Ancylobacter polymorphus: one gene and its partner. The protein of the gene in region 2 interacts with the protein of the main gene of each other region in a pairwise test. Links are inferred from orthologs where the notes say so. Each region holds a gene or a part of one and is shown on either strand. Other genes may lie near its edges.

Region 1 (3,144 bases), 1.1 Mb from region 2 along the record:
GCCGAGATTGGCCATGCCGACCTCGAACTGGAACGGGCTCGGCGCCCAGCCGATGGAGGCCGCCGCCTGGCCGGGGAAGAACACATGCCCCAGAAAGGCCCACAGCCCCATCAGCCCGACCGGCAGGAGCAGGATGTAACGCAGCAGCTGGTCCACCACGAGGGCGAGCGAGAACGGGTGCGGCCCGCGCCACGACATCAGCAGGGCGAGGCCGATGGCGAGCGCCCAGGCGATCAACGGAACCCAGAAGACCATCAGCCTTTCCCCCCACATGCGCGGCCGGTTCAGTCGCCCGCCGCCAGTCTTTCCAGCGCCGCCGCCACGGCGTCGCGGTGCTCGGTCAGCCCCTTATACGCCAGCTGGTCGGCGTCGAGGCCGAGAATCTGCTCGCGCAGCGAGGCGGCGAGGGTGCGCCCTTCCGGGTGGCGGCGGAAGGCGAGGAACGGGTCGACATGAATGCGGATGGTGAACAGCATGTCGCCGCTCTCCGGCAGGCGGCGCAGGGTCTGGCGTTCCACCCGCACGAAGGCTTCCGGGGCGAGATGGGCGGGGTCCTCGAACCAGTGGCGCGGGCGCTCCTTCGATTCGGGGTGGTGCCGCTCGTCATCGGGATAGATCGACCAGTTCACCCGCCACACCGGCTGATCGACCTTCAGATTCTCGAAGATGCGGTTCATCACCCGGGCGAGCTTGCTCTCATAGCCCGGCACCGCGCGGTGGAGTTCGTCGAGCGACTGGCCGAATTTTTCGGTGAGCGACCAGGCGGAGGGAAAGCACAGCACGGCGGCGACGAGGCGGTAGCCGGCCTCGCCTTTGCGCAGCAGCACGAGATCGTCGGAGACGATCTGCCCGGCGACGACCAGCGGTGCCTCGCTCTCGTCGTCGAGATCGAAGGTCTGGCCGGTGGCGGTCACGGTGAGGTGGCGGCCCTGCAGCCGGTACTGATCGGGAAAGCGCGCGGTGAGATGGGCGACGAGCAGCTCCAGCGTCTCGCGCTGCGCCGCGCGGGTGTCCGGCTCCTCGCACACCACGATGTCGCGCTTGTCGCGGATCAACGCCGCGCGCTCGGCCAGCGTGGTGGCGAGGTGGGCGTCGGGCTCGATCCATTCCGCGAGGTCGAGCGGGGCGAGGCCGACGGAAAACGCCTTGCGCGACCCGTCATAGGGCGTGTGGGCGAAGGCGTCGGCAATGGGCGCGGCGGCGGGGGAGGTCGGGGGGGCGGCGATGTTCATAAAAACGTGCTCGGCTGGCGGAGACGGGCAGGGGCCCGCGTGGGGTTAGCTTAGAACCTGTGCAGGGTTTTCGTCAGCCCAAATTGTCGCCAGCCGACGCCGGATGCCCTGCGGAAAACGCAGGGCGGGGGGCGAGGGGGGCGTCAGGCGTCGGGCGTCTCGTCCTGCCATCGCAGCCGCGAGCGCCCGCTGGTGAGGTCGGACAGCAGTCGCTGCACAGGCTCCACTTGGGCGGCCGGTGACACAATCGACAGGATGGCGCCGCTCGCGGTGAAGGCCTCCACCGCGACCTCCACGCCGGGCAGGGCACCGAGGCGCGCCTGCACCAGAGCGAGATCGCTGAAGCCGCACTCCGCCGTCCCCGCCACCGTCTCCACCAGCGCCACCTTCGCGGCCTCGCGCAGGCATTGCGCGGCGGTGCCGCCATAGGCGCGCACCAGCCCGCCGCTGCCGAGCAGAATGCCGCCGAACCAGCGCGTGACCACCACGGCGACACGGTCTAGGTTCTGCCCGTCGAGCGCGGCGAGGATCGGCTTGCCGGCGGTGCCGGAAGGCTCGCCGTCATCGCTGAAGCGGTAGGCGGCGCCGATCCGCCACGCCCAGCAATTGTGATTGGCCCCGGGATCGGACTGCGCGGCGATGAACGCCTTCGCCGCCGCCTCGTCCGCCACGGGCGCGGCCGCCGCGCGGAAGCGGCTTTTCTTGATCTCCTGCTGGCACTGGGCCACGTCAATGAGGGTGAAGCGCTCGACCATGGCCCCGTCTAGACCAATTCCGGCGAAAATGCCTCCGCCGGATCGAAGAGGCGCGGCGCGTCAGGCGGTGGCGCCGTGCGTGCGCGTCTGGTGAATTTCGATCAGGCTCGGCCCGTTGCGCTCCTTGGCGGCGGTGAGGGCCGCGCCGAGCTCGCTCACATCCGAGAGCCGCAGCGCGGGCACGCCATAGGCCCCGGCCATGCCGAGGAAATCCGGCGGGGAGGGCTTCACGCCCTCCGGGGTGATGCCGTTCGAGACCATGTAGGTCTCGATCTCCTGATAGCCGTCATTGTTCCACACGAGGAAGATCACCCGCGTTCCGGCATCGACCGCCGAGCCGATCTCGGCGAGGGAGAACTGGAACCCGCCATCGCCGGTGAGGCAGACCACCGGGCGCTCCGGCGCACCGAGCGCCGCGCCGATGGCGGCCGGCGGGCCGTAGCCCAGCGCGCCGAAGCCGGTGGCGGCATTGAACCAGGCGCGCGGGCGGGCGAGATCGAGATAGAGATTGCCGGCATAGACGGCCTGGGTGGAATCGCCCACCACCAGCGCGTCCGGCAGTGCGGCGTAGATCGCCTCGATCACGCCGATCTCGGTGCGGATTTTCGGCGTCAGTTCCTGCCACGCCGCCTCGCGCGTCGCTGCCGCCCGCGCCGCACCGTCGCCGCTGCGGGCGGCAACGAGCGGCAGGAGGCCCTCGACCGCCGCTTCCACCGTCGACAGCACGGGAAGGTCCGCGCGCGGCGCGCGGGCGAGCTGGAGCGGGTCGATGTCGACGCGCACGAATGTGGCCAGCGAGGGGAAGTGGCCGTCATCATACATGTCGTAATCGGTCTGGCCCATTTCGGTGCCGAGCCCGATGACGAGATCCGCCTCGGCGATGAGCCGGCGGGTGGCGGCAAGGCTCGGGCTCGCCGGCACGCGCAGGGGATGGCCGGCTAGAAGGCCGCGCGCGTTCACGGTCATGACCACGGGCGCGTCGAGCTTTTCCGCCAGCGCTTCGATCGCGTCCGCCGCCGCGACGGCGCCGCCGCCGCACATCAGCACGATGCGCCGGGCGTCATCGCACAGGGCGGCGAGCTGATGCAGCGTCGCCGCCGCCGCACCGGGACGGGCCGGTACGGTGGCCCTGGCGACGATCGCGCCGGCCGGCAGCG
Region 2 (3,562 bases):
CTCGGCGCGGCGGTGCTCACCGCCGGCTTCGGCGCCATCGTCATCGGCCTGTCGGGCATCGAGAGCAGCGCGCTGCTGGAGCGGCTGCTCGAAGGGCGGGCGCAGGTGGCGCCGCTCGCCGGCGCCTTCCGCTGGGTGTTCGTGGCGGCGGCCGGCGCGCTGGGCGTGTCGCTGCTCGCCATGCTGGCGATGGAGGAGCGCCCGCTGCGCTCCGGCCATCCCCCCGCGCCGCTGCCGGAATAGCGCGTTTTCGAGCGAAGTGGATACCGGTTCGCGTGAAGAAAACGCGACAAAACAAAGACTTAGATCATTTCACTGTCTCCGTCAAACAGTGAAATGATCTAGGCGCCGGCGCTCAGCCGGCTGCCGTCTTCTTCGCCGCCGCCTTCTTGGCGGGCGCCTTTTTCGCTGCCGGCTTCTTGGCCACCGGATCTTTGGCGGTGGCCGCCTTCTTCGCCTGTGCCTTCTCGGCGGCGGGTTTCGCCGCCGCGCGGCGCGCGGGCTTCGCCGGAGCGGAGCCGGCCTTGGCGGTGATGAGTTCCACCGCCTGTTCCAGCGTTACCGCTTCCGGGTCCATGTCCTTGGGCAGGGTGGCGTTCACCTTGCCATGGTTGACATAGGCGCCGAAGCGGCCGGGCCGCACGGTGATCGCCCCGCCAAGCGTGGGATGTTCGCCGAGCTCGCGCCCGCCGACCGCGCCGCGCCGGCCGGGGCCCTTGCTCTGCTTGTCGGCGATCAGCGCCACCGCCCGGTTGAGGCCGATGGCGAGAATGTCGTCGCCCGGCTCGATATTGGCGTAGGTCTTGCCGGTCTGGACATAGGGCCCGAACCGGCCGATGCCGGCGAGGATCGGCTCGCCGGTCTCGGGATGCAGGCCGATTTCGCGCGGCAGGGAGAGCAGCGCCAGCGCGGTGTCGAGATCGACATCGGCGGGCGCGAGGCCCTTGGGCAGGCTGGAACGCTTGGGCTTCTCGCCGTCCTTGCCCTCGCCGAGCTGGAGATAGGTGCCGAAGCGCCCGGCGCGGATGGTCACTTCCAGCCCCGTCACCGGATCGGTGCCGAGCACGCGGGTGCCGTTGGCGTCACCGCCATTGGCCTCGTCCGCGCCCTGTGCCGCCAGCGGGCGGGTGTATTTGCACTCGGGATAGTTCGAGCAGCCGATGAAGGCGCCGAACTTGCCGACCTTCAGCGACAGCCGGCCGGTGCCGCAGGTCGGGCAGATGCGCGGGTCCGAACCGTCTTCCTTGGGCGGGAAGATGTGCGCGGTGAGCATGCCGTCGAGCGCGGAAATGACATCGGAGACGCGCAGCTCCTTGGTCTCGCCGACGGCGGCCATGAAGTCGCGCCAGAAATCGCGCAGCACGTCCTTCCACTGCAGCTCGCCATTGGAGATGCGGTCGAGCTTCTCTTCGAGGTCGGCGGTGAAGTCGTATTCGACATAGCGGTCGAAGAAGCTCTCGAGGAAGGCGGTGACGAGACGGCCCTTGTCCTCGGGCACCAGACGGCGCTTGTCGAGCTTCACATATTCGCGGTCGCGCAGCACGGCGAGCACGGAGGCATAGGTGGAGGGCCGGCCGATGCCGAGCTCTTCCATGCGCTTGACCAGCGACGCCTCGGAATAGCGCGGCGGCGGCTCGGTGAAGTGCTGGTCCGCCTTGATGCCCTTGCTGGCGAGCGCCTCGCCCGCCGCCATGGAGGGCAGGCGGCGGCTCTCCTCGTCGTCCTCGTCGTCGTCGCTGCCCTCGCGGTAGAGGGTGAGGAAGCCGTCGAACTTGATGACCGTGCCGGTGGCGCGCAGTTCCAGCGCCCGGCCGCCCGCCTTCGCGTCGATATCGACCGTGGTGCGTTCCAGCTCGGCCGATTCCATCTGGCTGGCGATGGTGCGCAGCCAGATCAGCTCATAGAGCTTGGCCTGATCGGGCTCGAGCTGGCGGATCACGTCCTTCGGCCGGCGCGACAGATCGGTCGGGCGGATCGCCTCATGCGCTTCCTGCGCGTTCTTCGCCTTGGCGGTGTATTTGCGTGGGGCGGAGGGCACGTAGCGCTCGCCATAGTCGCGGGCGATGACGGAGCGGGCACCGGCGACCGCTTCCGGCGCCATGTCGACGCCGTCGGTCCGCATATAGGTGATGAGGCCGACGGTCTCGCCGCCGACATCGACGCCCTCATAGAGCCGCTGCGCGATGCGCATCGTGATGGCCGGGGCGAAGCCGAGCTTGCGGCTCGCCTCCTGCTGCAGCGTGGAGGTGGTGAAAGGCGGGGAGGGGTTGCGGCGGGCGGGCTTGGCCTCGACCGAGCGCACCTTGAAATCCGCCTTTTCCAGCGCGGCGCGGAAATCGGCCGCCTCCGCCTCGGTGCCGACATCCAGCCGGGTGATCTTCTTGCCGTCGGCGCCGACGAGCCGGGCCTCGAAGGTCTCCTGCCGGGGCGTCGCCAGCTGGGCGGCGATGGACCAGTATTCGCGCTTGACGAAGGTTTCGATCTCGCGCTCGCGGTCGCAGACGAGGCGCAGCGCCACCGACTGCACGCGCCCGGCCGAGCGGGCGCCGGGCAGCTTGCGCCACAGCACGGGCGAGAGGGTGAAGCCGACGAGATAATCGAGCGCGCGGCGGGCGAGATAGGCATCCACCAGTGCGGCGTCGATGACGCGCGGATGCTGCATCGCCTCCAGCACCGCCTGCTTGGTGATGGCGTTGAAGACGACGCGCGAGACCGGCTGCGCCTTCAGCGCGCGCTTTTCCTTCAGCACTTCCAGCACGTGCCAGGAAATCGCCTCGCCTTCGCGATCCGGGTCGGTGGCGAGAATGAGGCCGTCCGCCTCCTTCACCGCACGGGCGATATCGGACAATCGCTTCTGCGCCTTGGGATCGACATCCCACAGCATGCGGAAATCGTCGTCGGGATTGACCGACCCATCCTTGGCCGGAAGGTCGCGTACGTGCCCATACGAGGCGAAAACCTCGTAGCCCGAGCCGAGATATTTGTTGATCGTCTTCGCCTTGGCAGGCGATTCGACGATGACGACCTGCATGTGCGCGCCACGTCCTTTGAAGGGTCCAGCCCCGAGAGGCCGGGAAAATGGGGTAGAGGCCCCGGTGTGTCAAATGCCAAGCACGCGCCGTGCCGCAGACGGATGCGCGGGGCAGGGTTTCGCAGCTGTTCCAGCGCACCCGTCGCCGCCGTGGCAGCGCTTTCGCGCTCTGCTCGGTAAGGTTGTGTAATATTCATGAATGCACGCAATTGGCGTGACAAGTCGCGGCGCTGTGGTACGCTGTTCCGTGCCGCTATCAGCCACGGGCGCCTGACGTGACCGACAATGATCCTGCGCATAGGACGGTGAGGGAAGCGGCGGAGTACATCGCCGCCCTCTCACGGGAACTGGCGACCCTCGCCGCCCGCAACAAGCTGGACATGCTGTCTTATCTGCTTGAGATGGCCTATGCCGAGGCCCGTGACACGGCCCACCGCGAGACCGAGACGCGCCGGGCGGGACGGCGCGGGGCACCTTCCATCGAGGCGCCCTAAGCCGCGTGGGCGCGAGCCTCGGCCGCGTTCAGACCAG

What was found.
Region 1: the proteins of topA (region 2) and K9D25_RS11630 interact in binary tests that used the Escherichia coli proteins (3 or more experiments, as listed by UniProt). The link is inferred for Ancylobacter polymorphus from one-to-one orthologs.

Annotation. Positions count from the first base shown.
Region 1 is NZ_CP083239.1:2,467,589-2,470,732, forward strand. Bases 182-3,013 are described here. They hold K9D25_RS11630 (IMPACT family protein), read right to left. Parts: upstream 1,988-3,013; coding sequence 1,376-1,987; downstream 182-1,375. Other genes in these bases: K9D25_RS11620 (DUF6790 family protein), read right to left, coding at 182-255; K9D25_RS11625 (heme-dependent oxidative N-demethylase family protein), read right to left, coding at 285-1,232; K9D25_RS11635 (5-guanidino-2-oxopentanoate decarboxylase), read right to left, coding at 2,048-3,013. Outside these bases: more of K9D25_RS11620, read right to left, coding at 1-181; more of K9D25_RS11635, read right to left, coding at 3,014-3,144.
Region 2 is NZ_CP083239.1:3,617,251-3,620,812, reverse strand. Bases 156-3,405 are described here. They hold topA (type I DNA topoisomerase), read right to left. Parts: upstream 3,032-3,405; coding sequence 356-3,031; downstream 156-355. Other genes in these bases: K9D25_RS17330 (hypothetical protein), read left to right, coding at 3,307-3,405; K9D25_RS17340 (MDR family MFS transporter), read left to right, coding at 156-243. In the rest of the region: more of K9D25_RS17340, read left to right, coding at 1-155; more of K9D25_RS17330, read left to right, coding at 3,406-3,525; DNA-processing protein DprA, read right to left, coding at 3,554-3,562. UniProt on the Escherichia coli protein: Releases the supercoiling and torsional tension of DNA, which is introduced during the DNA replication and transcription, by transiently cleaving and rejoining one strand of the DNA duplex.